Regions from separate parts of the Synechococcus sp. Cu2B8-bc1011 genome, predicted to be linked through region 2. Evidence: predicted binding sites of a transcription regulator. Region 2 holds the regulator's gene; the other holds the start of a gene.
The links. Region 2 encodes NtcA, which controls nitrogen genes in cyanobacteria. Its sites were predicted from a motif close to GTANCNNNNGNTAC; they were not measured.
Positions count from the first base shown of each region.

Region 1: SIC18_RS02620 (circularly permuted type 2 ATP-grasp protein) is a predicted target of NtcA. The motif match lies at 1,936-1,949, and genes of this name have one in related genera.

Region 1 is NZ_CP138915.1:493,708-499,440, reverse strand. It holds gene SIC18_RS02625 (alpha-E domain-containing protein) at 1-414, opposite strand, end outside; gene SIC18_RS02620 (circularly permuted type 2 ATP-grasp protein) at 408-1,880, opposite strand; gene SIC18_RS02615 (type 1 glutamine amidotransferase) at 2,137-2,904, opposite strand; gene ureC (urease subunit alpha) at 2,901-4,610, opposite strand; gene SIC18_RS02605 (urease subunit beta) at 4,614-4,934, opposite strand; gene SIC18_RS02600 (urease subunit gamma) at 4,946-5,248, opposite strand; gene SIC18_RS02595 (urease accessory protein UreD) at 5,312-5,733, opposite strand, start outside.
Region 2 is NZ_CP138915.1:864,555-870,287, forward strand. It holds gene SIC18_RS04390 (DUF3146 family protein) at 1-200, shown strand, start outside; gene SIC18_RS04395 (resolvase) at 178-630, opposite strand; gene SIC18_RS04400 (DUF3084 domain-containing protein) at 627-1,757, opposite strand; gene ntcA (global nitrogen regulator NtcA) at 1,809-2,543, opposite strand; gene rph (ribonuclease PH) at 2,635-3,360, opposite strand; gene SIC18_RS04415 (cob(I)yrinic acid a,c-diamide adenosyltransferase) at 3,495-4,103, shown strand; gene dcd (dCTP deaminase) at 4,103-4,696, shown strand; gene thyX (FAD-dependent thymidylate synthase) at 4,788-5,513, opposite strand; gene SIC18_RS04430 (thioredoxin domain-containing protein) at 5,548-5,733, opposite strand, start outside.

The DNA.
Region 1 (5,733 bases), 370 kb from region 2:
GCAACCACGACGAATCGTGCGCAGTTGCTCTAGGTCTGGTTCTCTCCAAAGGACTTCTCCATCCTGAAGACTCCAAAAAAGCTCATTGATGTGTTCCCACATCTCTGTAGAGATCACATCGCGGATCTGACGGGCGTTCTCACGGGCATTCGAGATGCAGCTCACAATGCTGTTTGGGTTGTTGCGGTCAAGGAGCAGAAAACCCCTTACATCCTGTGGCGATCGAAGTGGATAGCTTTGATCGAAAAGCTGGCGATCACCGCTTGCATCGATTAATGGCAACCAGGGTTCAGCATTGCTGCTGGGATTGTCTAAAGACATTGCTTCGCTTACTTCAAGAAAGCGAGAGATGTTTTCGGCGCGCTCCACAAAACGGTTGATCCAATAGAGGGAGTCCGCGACCCGGCTCAACACGGCATGGCCTCCCGATGTTCAACTGGTGCGTGACGATCGCTCACCACCCAGGTGTCTTTGCAACCGCCACCTTGGGATGAATTCACGACTAAAGATCCACGTCTTAAGGCGACGCGGGTGAGTCCACCTGGACTGACCCAGTTCCTTTTTCCGCGCAGAACATACGGACGTAAGTCGACATGACATGGATAGAGTTCACCCTCACTGAGAGAGGGAACGGTCGAGAGTTGCAATGTGGGCTGTGCAATGAAATTGCGTGGATGGGCCTTGATCTTCTCGGCAAAGGCCTCGATTTCGCTTGTTGAGGAGTGGGGGCCGATCAACATCCCGTAGCCACCAGCTTCAGCGACTGATTTCACGACGAGTGAGTTGAGGTGTTCCAGCACGTAGGTCAAGTCATTTGGCTTTGAACAGAGGTAAGTGGGCACGTTGTCGATGATTGGTTCCTGATCGAGGTAGTAGCGAATCATCTCGGGCACGTAGGCATAAATAAGCTTGTCGTCGGCAACACCTGTGCCTGGTGCATTGGCAATCGCTACGTTTCCCTTGCGCATTGCGTCCATGAGGCCAGGAACTCCAAGGACGGAATCTCGGCGGAACACTTTGGGGTCCAGAAAATCATCATCAATGCGTCGATAGATCACATCGACATGTTGTAATCCTCCTGTGCTGCGCATCCATACATGTTCGTTTTCGCAGATCAAGTCTCTGCCTTCCACAAGCGTGACTCCCATTTGCTGTGCGAGGTAGCTGTGTTCGAAATAAGCACTGTTGAAGACTCCTGGAGTAAGAAGAGCCACACGTGGAGCGTCATTCCATGGGGCTAGATCCTGCAATGTTCGTAGTAAATGGGAAGGATAATCATCGATTGCTTGGATTTGTCGCCCTTCAAAAAGACTCGGAAATAATCGCTTCATGACACGACGATTTTCGAGGAAATAAGCAACTCCTGAAGGGCATCGTAAGTTGTCCTCCAGTACTCGCCAGTTGCCATCTCCATCCCTGATCAAGTCCAGTCCAGAAATGTGACACCATCGTCCCAGTGGTAATGAAATACCTTGCATTTCTGGACGCCAACCTTGTGAGCTTTCAACGTCTTCCCGTGGAATGACGTTGTCATTGAGGATGTGTTGCGGTCCATAAATATCGGCCAAAAAATGATCAATTGCTTCCAGTCGTTGCAGCAAACCCTCTTCCAAAATCCCCCACTCTCGTTTGAGAATCAGCCTTGGTAACGGATCAAAAGGGAGGATTCGTTCGTCTGCATGTGCTCCTGATCCGTTGATTCGGAACGTGGCTCCCAGGCGTCTTAACAGATTGCTGGCGCAGGCATGATTGTGTTGGAGCTCGGCCATGCCGATTTGGCCTAGCGAGTTGAGTAGAGGCTCCAAGTCAGCACGTGGGGCAGCCTGCTTTTTGCAGAAATACTCGTCATATCCATGCGATGGTTGGTATTCCTTGAACATCGCATGAATCGTTGTTTGTCATACCTATCCAATCGCTTTGAGCCCACCTTGGCCGGTGTTGTTTGCTACTGATTTCTGAATTGCTGCGGTAGAGCTGATTTTTGTCCTTGGCTTCTGATCAATTGTATGAATAAATTGGGCTCGAATTCTTCTTTTTTAGGCCTAAGTGTGAGTTGCCTGAGCCATTTGCATGTGGTATTAGCTTCAGCGTGAACCCCTTGTGAGGGTCACTTCATTGTTGGCCCATTTGGCCTGTTTATGGTTTGGTTGTGCGTGCAGAAAGGAGTCTCAAGGTATTTCTGATAAAGATGCGTCCTTGTTGTTGCACTGATTCACCGAATCTCTCATGGTCTTGTCGTAATTGCTCGGGTCCTTCCGGACCCATGGCGCTCACGATGGTGTCATGGTCTTCTTCAATCCAGCGCTCGAGATTGGACCTGCTCAGTTCAAAGTGACATTGCAAGCCAACCGCATGTTTGGCAATTCGGAACACTTGTTCTGGGCAATGAAGTGATGAGCCCAGCAAGGTTGCTGCTGGAGGAAGCTGGATGCGATCACCATGCCAATGCAGCACCATTTCACTGGGTTGTAATCCCCTTAACAGTGGTTCTTGGCTCGGTTCCGTCTGCCAATGAATGGCTCCGAAGCCAACCTCTTTCAACGGTTGAGGCGGCAGTCCCACTTGCAACGGTTTCACGGAGCCACCGGCAGCGACCGCCAGGAGTTGTGCGCCCAGACAGATTCCTAGAACTGGTTTTTGTTGTTGATGCCAAAAAGTGAGCCATTCCAATTCCCGTTGCATCCATGCCAGCGCATCTTGATGTCGGTCCTCGACACTCATGGGCCCTCCGAGCAAGAGAGCGATTGTGTTTTGAGTACTGATTGGGTCGGGGAGTGGCTCTCCCTGATCAGGGCGAATGGTCTGAATGCTCATTCCCTGCTCCAGCGCTATCTCTGCGACTAAATCAGGACCTTCGCGATCGATGTGCTGCACCACCAGCAACGTGGGAGCAAGTGTTGTCAAAGCAGCAGATAGCGTTGGGCTAGAGGCAAAACCTCCGCTGGTTCGCAGGTTAGGAGCTCGCCATCGGCGAACACCTCATAGGTCTGTGGATCCACGCTCATGCTTGGTAGTGCAGAGTTGAGCTTCAGAGCACTTTTGCCAACGTCACGCGTGTTTTCTACGGCAATACAGGTGCGTTCCAGTCCAAGTTTGCTTTGGATGTTGTCGTTCATGGCCGCATCGCTCATGAAGGTGAGGCAACTGGGTGCAAGCGCTTTGCCGAAGGCAGCAAACATCGGTCTGCCGTGGACTGGACCAGGCGTGGGGATTGAGGCATTGGCATCACCCATTTGGGCCCAGACGATTGACCCGCCTTTGACAACGAGTTGAGGTCGTATTCCAAAGAATCCTGGTTTCCAAAGCACGAGGTCGGCGAGTTTGCCTGTTTCCACGGAACCCACCTGACTGCTGATGCCATGGGCGATTGCTGGGTTGATCGTCACTTTGGCGATGTAGCGCTTGAGGCGGTGGTTGTCGTTTCGGCTTGAGTCTTCTGGTAAGGCGCCGCGTTGAACCTTCATTTTGTGGGCTGTTTGGAAGGTGCGTGTGATCACCTCTCCCACGCGTCCCATTGCTTGGGAGTCGCTAGCGATGATCGAGAAGGCGCCGAGGTCGTGAAGGATGTCCTCAGCAGCAATGGTTTCGCGGCGGATGCGTGATTCTGCAAAGGCCACGTCCTCTGGGATTTTTGGATCAAGGTGATGGCACACCATCAACATGTCGAGGTGTTCCTCGAGAGTGTTGCGGGTGTAGGGCCTGGTTGGGTTGGTGCTGCTTGGCAGCACGTTCGCTTCTCCGCAGATTTTGATAATGTCTGGCGCATGCCCGCCTCCGGCACCTTCGGTATGAAAGGTATGAATCGTGCGTCCCTTGATGGCTGCGATGGTGTCTTCCACGAAACCGGCTTCATTGAGCGTGTCGGTGTGGATGCAAACCTGCACATCCATCTGGTCAGCAACGGACAGACAGGCATCGATCGCGGCAGGTGTGGTGCCCCAATCCTCATGAAGCTTCAGGCCACAGGCTCCCGCTCGTACTTGTTCCTCCAAGGCTTCTGGAGTGCTGGCGTTTCCTTTGCCGAAAAAGCCCAGGTTCACGGGAAGTCCTTCTGCTGCCTGCAGCATTCGGCCGATGTGAAATGCACCTGGGGTGCAGGTGGTTGCATTAGTTCCGGTGGCGGGTCCCGTGCCACCGCCCATTAGTGTGGTCACCCCGCTGGCCAGAGCTGTTTCAATCTGTTGGGGGCAGATGAAGTGAATGTGGGTGTCAATGCCACCTGCCGTGAGGATGTGTCCTTCACCGGCAATGGCCTCCGTGCCTGGCCCGATCACGATGCTGACGTCACTCTGGATGTCGGGGTTCCCTGCCTTGCCGATGCCGACGATGCGGCCATCTTTGAGGCCGATATCGGCCTTGACGATGCCCCACCAATCAAGGATGAGGGCATTGGTGATCACGGTGTCAACGGCTCCTTCAGCCCGGGAGGTTTGGGATTGGCCCATCCCATCGCGAATCACCTTTCCGCCGCCAAATTTCACCTCATCGCCGTAGGTGGTGAAGTCCTTTTCCACTTCGAGGATGAGTTCGGTGTCCGCTAAACGAATGCGGTCTCCAGTGGTTGGCCCATAGGTTTCGGCGTAGGCCTGGCGGGAGATGCGATAGGGCATGAATCAGGCGTCGAGGGGTCCGTTGATGTTTCCGTTAAAACCGACCACGCGGCGTGCTCCAGAAAACGGGATCAAACTCACGTCGCGGTTGTCACCTGGCTCGAAGCGAATGGCCGTACCGGCTGGGATGTCAAGCCTTTGACCGCGTGCAGCGTCACGGTCAAAGATCAAGGCAGCATTGGCTTCTTGGAAATGGAAGTGGGATCCCACCTGCACGGGGCGGTCTCCGCTGTTGGCAACGGTGAGGGTCGTGACCTCTCTGTTGGCGTTGAGTTCAAGTTCGCCGGGTTCCGCTAACAATTCACCGGGGATCAGGGGTGCCATCAGAAGAAGCCTTAGCGAATAGGGTCATGCAGGGTCACGAGCTTGGTCCCATCGGGAAATACAGCCTCGATTTGGACTTCATCGACCAACTCTGGAATGCCCTCCATCACCTGGTCGCGGCTTAACCATGTGCTGCCTTCCTGCATAAGGTCGGCCACATTCTTCCCATCGCGTGCTCCCTCTAGAACCAAGAAACTGAGCCATGCCACAGCTTCAGGGTGGTTGAGCTTGAGGCCGCGCTGGAGACGACGTTCTGCCAAGAGCGCAGCCGTGACGATCAGCAGCTTGTCTTTTTCCTGGGGGCTGAGGTGCATGGTGACCTTGCACTCCTCTTAGTTTCTATCGCTCTTGGGCAGCGGAATGTTCAATGTGAACCCTTATGGCCTCAATGGATTTTCTTGTAAAGGCCAGACCCTGGGAATCTTTGGCGATGCCAGGTTTCGCGCTTGACGGGTGCGAGCCCAAATCCTGCTGAACCAGAAACGGGCATCTCGACTGGAGAAGCCGCTGTATCGGGCGATCAGTCCCTGAGGGAGTGCGCCGCAATGCATCTGTCCTTCGAGAGCCTTTCGATCTTGGCGAATGTCATCGAGGAGGTTGTTGATCTTGGTTGTTTGGAGAGGGAAGGGTGCAGCCCAAACCAAGGTGCCGAAGACAGGTTGTTGATTGAGTCCATGGAACCCCTTCAGCGCGTCGTCGCTGATTTCGAGTCTGTCAACAAGTTCCCAACGCCTTCCCTCAGACGTTTGGCGTTGGATTTGAACGTCTGATCTCCAGCATCCCTGTCCCAATGTTTCGT
Region 2 (5,733 bases):
ATCAATGTTTGGAAGGAGACGTCCAGGCAGGAGGCTTCAATTGGCAGTTCAGTTGGTTTTTTGATCGCGGTGAGTTGAGTGTGGAACCTTCCCTGGGGCGAGCACTGATTCAAGATGCGCTCCTTCGCTTCCTTGTGAAATCTGACTATGACCTGGAGCCAGGAGGGGATTACACCTTCACCGTGAGGGCCCGTTTCTGAGGGGACCGGGTCCCGGCCATCGCAAAGGCCGTTCTAAGTAATCCTCAAGAATGACGAGCGCGGCGATGGCGTCGAGATCACCAGACGGGATGCGCAGGCCTGAAGGAAGCAAGCGCTTCCAGCCCCGTGCAGGCCACAACTGCCAGTAACGCTCGCGTGCTCGCAGGGTGGTTCCTGTTTCGTCCACGACGTGGACCTTCAGGCTGGTGGGAAGTTGTTGTTGCCAGATCGTGCTGCTGGTGCCGTCACCGATCACCAGATCAGCAATCTGAGCGTTCTCCCCCTGATCGTCTTCCATCCAGGCGCGCAGCTGATCAAGGACCTCAGAGCTTGGTATCACCATGCCTTGCAGAACCGTGTTCGTTGAGATGTCTGCAAGGAGCAAGCCGCATTTGCTTCGGCCAGGATCCAAGGCGACGACGCGTGTCATGGACTGAGTCGCAACTGGATGGCGATGGGATCGGCGGTCTCGCTGCGCCGCAAAGCAACCGCTTCGAGCGAAGCGAGACCGCCATTGCGGTCGACCAGCTCTTGGCCCAGCACATTGATGGCATTCACATCGAACTGCAGCCCCTTGCTGAGAGATCCGCGTCGTTGCACCTCGGCCAATGTGGAGGCAAGGAGAAGATTCAGTCGGTTGCGAACGGCTTCAGGGTTGCGCTCATTGCTCGCGAGGGTGGTGCGGGCCAGGATCTCCCCCTCTCTGGTCACCGTGACATTGGGAAGCACTTCCGGGAAGGCATACACAACGGTTTCACCCAGAAGCACATTGGCTGCTGAACGAATGTTCACAACCCAGGTGCCAGGTTTGCGAATTGTTTGTTCCAAGCGTTTGATGTCGGGTCGCGGAACCAGCAGGATCTGACGCTCTACCGGTTGGCCAGGGAGCGCTTGTTGATAGGCCTGAAGATTGGCATCTCGTAGCAACTGATCGATCACCGTTTTTGCCTGATCGGGGCGTTCTAGCTTCAAGGTCACGGTTGCAAGCGGCTGCCCACTGCTGATGGCGACATTTCCGCGACGCAGGGCGAGGAGAGTGTCTTCCAGTTGATTGAGTTCTTTCTCGCCACTGCGAATTTGAGAGCGCACGGCTGAGAGCTCCTGTTCGGTGCGTTGAATCTCAATATCTTTCGCATCCACGTCTTGGCTCAATCGCTGTCGCTCTGCCTCCAGGGATCGGGTTTGCTCCTGGAGTGGCTTCAGGGTGCGACGCAGTTCTGCCGCGCGCTGTTGGGCGGTTGTGAGCTCTTTGCCAGCTTGTGTCTGAGCGCGTTTGCTTGTTTTGAGGTCGGCGCGACTGCTCCGCAATTTCGCTTCGAGAGCATTCAGTTCGAACAGGCCCACCCTGAGCTGTCGACTGACCAACAACAAGAGTCCGAGTGAAAGGGCACTAATCAGGCTGCCCGTTAACACCGTAATCACCACGGCCGTGCGTTTGGGACGCAGTCCAAGCAAGCTCAGTCGAGCTTTCCCCACGCGAGATCCAAGACGGTCTCCCAGGGTTGAGAGCACGCCTCCAAGCACAAGAAGAGCGAGAAGTAGGAACCAGCCGGTCACAGAGAACGAAGGGTCAGAGTTCGGATAGAAGCTCCATCTTCACCTGCATGGTCAGCTGAATCGCTTGGCGAGAGCGATTGGATCGAGAACAGTGATCTTTTTGCGATCGATATCGACAAGGCTGGACGCCTTGAGATCACCCAAGAGACGAGTGATCGTGACGCGTGTGGAGCCGATGGCCTCGGCGATGGCTTGATGTGAGAGGCGAATATCGATGGTGATGCCCCGTTGACCAGGCACTCCGAAATCTCGACAGAGCACCAGCAGAAAACTCACCAGCCGGGACGACATGTCCCGATGGGTGAGCGTTTCGATCATCGTTTCGGTCTGGAGAATCCTGCTGGACAGACCTTGCAACAACAGCAATCCCACACTGGTGTCAGCTTCGATGGCCTGCCGCACTGATGTGGCGGGTGCCGTGACCATCTCCACTCTGGTGAAAGCGATCGAGTGATAAAAACGATCAGAGCGATGACCTGTCAATAACGACAGAACGCCAAACAAGCTGTTCTCTCGTAACAAGGCAACGGTGATTTCTTCGCCGGATTCGTACACCCTTGAGAGGCGAACGGCACCGCGACGAATGAGGTACACCTTTTCTGCTGGATCGCCGGGGAAAAAGATGGTTTTCCCCCGTTCCACCATTTCGGAATTGGCTCCATCGAGTCCCCGAATGACGTCTTGAAGAGTGCGGTTGGATGGAACCGCGGGGGTCCCGAAGCTCGAGGCCGCCGGGCGAATTGTTGGTGGTGCGTAGCGGCTGAAGCCGCGGCTGACCTCAGCCATGTTCCCAGCGCGTTTTACGAGATGTTATGGATCAGCCCACCCGGCTCCTGTAGCAAGGAACACGAAATGCTGCCTTGTCCTGAAGCGGAGTTCATCTAGCTGAAAGAGCCGCACGTTGATCATCCATGATTTTTTTGAGCCCAGGCTCGGCGAGGTCCAGGAGGGCATTGAGCTGGTGGCGGCTAAAAGGAGCTCCTTCTGCAGTGCCCTGTAGTTCCAGCAATTGTCCCTCTCCGTTCATCACGACATTGAGATCCACGTCGGCATGGCTGTCTTCGCTGTAGTCGAGATCGAGAAGGGGGCGGTCTTGAATCACGCCAACGGAGACAGCTGCCACCTGAGCTTGGACAGGGTTGGTGTTGAGAACACCTTGTTGCACAAGCCGTTCACAGGCTCGTTGTAGCGCGACCCAAGATCCGCTGATCGCCGCGGTACGGGTGCCGGCATCCGCCTGAATCACATCACAATCAATTCTCAACGTGTTCTCGCCGAGAGCTTCCATGTTGATGGCGGCGCGCAGGCTGCGACCAATCAGGCGCTGAATCTCCTGGGTGCGTCCACTTAATTTGAGCAGCTCTCTGTTTTGACGCTCTGGAGTGGATCCAGGAAGGAGTCGGTATTCGGCACTCAGCCATCCCTGGCCTTGATCTTTGCGCCAGCGAGGGACACCTTCCTGATGGCAAACGCTGCAAAGAACAGCGGTCCGTCCGCTGTGAATGATCACTGAGCTCAGGGCAAATCCCATGGGATCCCAGCTGATCGAGAAGGGGCGAAGATCACCCGGCCGACGTCCGTCATTGCGAGAGGTGTCGGTCATAAGTCCACGGTGCGGAGGTGCTTTGAGCCTGCCAGTTGGCTCGGCACACCATGGATGGTGTCAAAACACTTGTGCATTCAACTTTCACCGCTAGATTCATTCACATCCGGATTTGCCGGACTTCGGCGAATGTGATGACCGTCAGCCTCAGCCCTACCCATCATTCTCGTGAGTCGCGGACTGTTGACCACAGGACTCTCGAGCAAGCAGGGCTAAGGGGATTGCCCTCTGTCGAGGTTCGTCCACCCCTGCATTTGGTGGCTCCAGAAGGGCAGCTTGAGGTGCATACCGCCTCCTTTCGGGGGAGCTTTTCTTGTGTGCTGAGCCAAGCGCTGCGGACTGCAGGCCTGGGTAGCCATGTTTTGATCGCCCAGTTTCTCAAGGGTGGAGTGGGTCAAGGCCCCAAGAGCAGCCTCACCCTGTGCGACAGGCTCAGATGGTTGCGGCCTTCCGTGACGGAATGCCTGTCAGATGCTGCTGTGAGCCGCGATGAGGAGGTCAAAGAGGCAGTCCAAGAGGTTTGGCAGATCTGTAAGACCCATCTCTTAGAAGGCACGTTGGACCAACTCGTTCTGGATGAGATTGGATTGGCGATCGAGCTTGGCTATTTGAGCCACGAGGATGTCTTATCGGTGTTGGAGCAAAGGCCTTCAGCGATGGATGTGATCGTGACGGGGCCCGCGATCCCTGCAGAGATGATGGAGATGGCGGATCAAGTGACGGAATTGCGTCGAGGTTTCTAATGCTGAAGAACGATCGCTGGATTACGGATCAGGCTGATGCAGGCATGCTCGAGCCTTTTCAAAATGGATTAGTGCGCCACTTGGATCCGGATCAACGGCAGAGTCCGGTTCTGAGCTTTGGCTGTTCGTCGTACGGCTACGACCTGAGGCTTTCGCCTAAGGAGTTTCTGATCTTTCGCCACGTCCCTGGCACGATCATGAATCCCAAGCGATTCAACCCTGACAATCTTGAATCAACGCCCATTCATCATGATGAGGATGGAGACTATTTCATCCTTCCGGCGCATTCGTATGGCCTCGGTGTTGCCCTCGAAAAGATGCGAGTGCCGCCCAATATCACGGTGATTTGTCTTGGTAAAAGCACCTACGCCCGTTTAGGCATCATTGTGAATACAACTCCAGCGGAGGCTGGCTGGGAGGGACATCTCACCTTGGAATTTAGTAACAGTTCTGGCGCTGACTGTCGCATTTATGCCAGTGAAGGGATCTGTCAGTTGTTGTTTTTTGAAGGTGATCCTTGTGAGACCACCTACAGCGATCGGCAAGGTAAATATCAGCATCAACCCGAGCGCGTCACACTGGCCAAGGTCTGAATCAGACTGAACTCAACGGGTAATCTGGATTGTTTAACTGTTAAGCAATCCACAAGTTATTGTTGTCTTGAATTTGATTTATGAAGGTTGCTCAGGGAGCAAGTCGCGCTTTATGCAATCTTGTTTTTTCGTACCAACTCGCAAATTCTGGGGTCCACGTTTTGAGGTGTGGCCACATCAGGTCGCAGAGCTCGCGGATTTCCTGCTGGGCATCGAGCTTGGCGCGAAGATCCATGAAATGCAGGAAGGCTCTGAGCGTGAAGCTCACCACGAAATGTTGCCTGTAATCAAAGGGGAGGATGCCGCGGGCATGTTCCTCGGCGTAGCCGGCCTGAAGCAATTCCTGATAGCGATCGGCACTGATTTTGCAGTGGTTTAAATCTTTTTTTCGCTCAGCCTCGCTGTAAAGGTATTTCTTGCCCTTGCGGTCGCTGTACTCACCGACGGGGCGCAAATAAAACACCTCTTCGAGATCGAGTTCTCCAAGTGCTGCCCTGCAGATGCGATCGCCTGTGTAGCGCATGGATTGAACATCAAAACTGACGCCCACCCGGTGCGTCCGTGCCTGTTGCATCACGGAATGAGGAAACCAACCCACGTTCAACACAATCTGGGCATGCTCCATGGGTCCGTAATGGCCCCGCTCTCCTGCTAGAAGGCGTTTGACGCAAATTTCGCCGGCTCTGGTCTCATCGGGCCATTGCTCGCGATCGGCGGCCACGAAGCCTTCGCTGTAGTCCTGGTGCATACCCACGTACACGCACTGTTGCGGATTTGGGGTTGCGGCGATCAGGTCAACTCGAAAACGAGAGTCCATGGGTGTCGTCTGCGATGAACTGTTCATGGTTTGTCTAGCTGTGGCTGCGCGGGCCTGGGCTTGAAACCATCTCCGCAGGGGTCACGCTGCTGGTGGAACCAACTCCAGCAAGCTGGGGCAGTGGCTCATTGTTAATCAGTGCAACCGCCAATGATTCCAGCTGGTCTGCTGTTCTCGCCCCAAGCGAGCGGCCGCGCATCACACCGTCAGCTGAAAATAA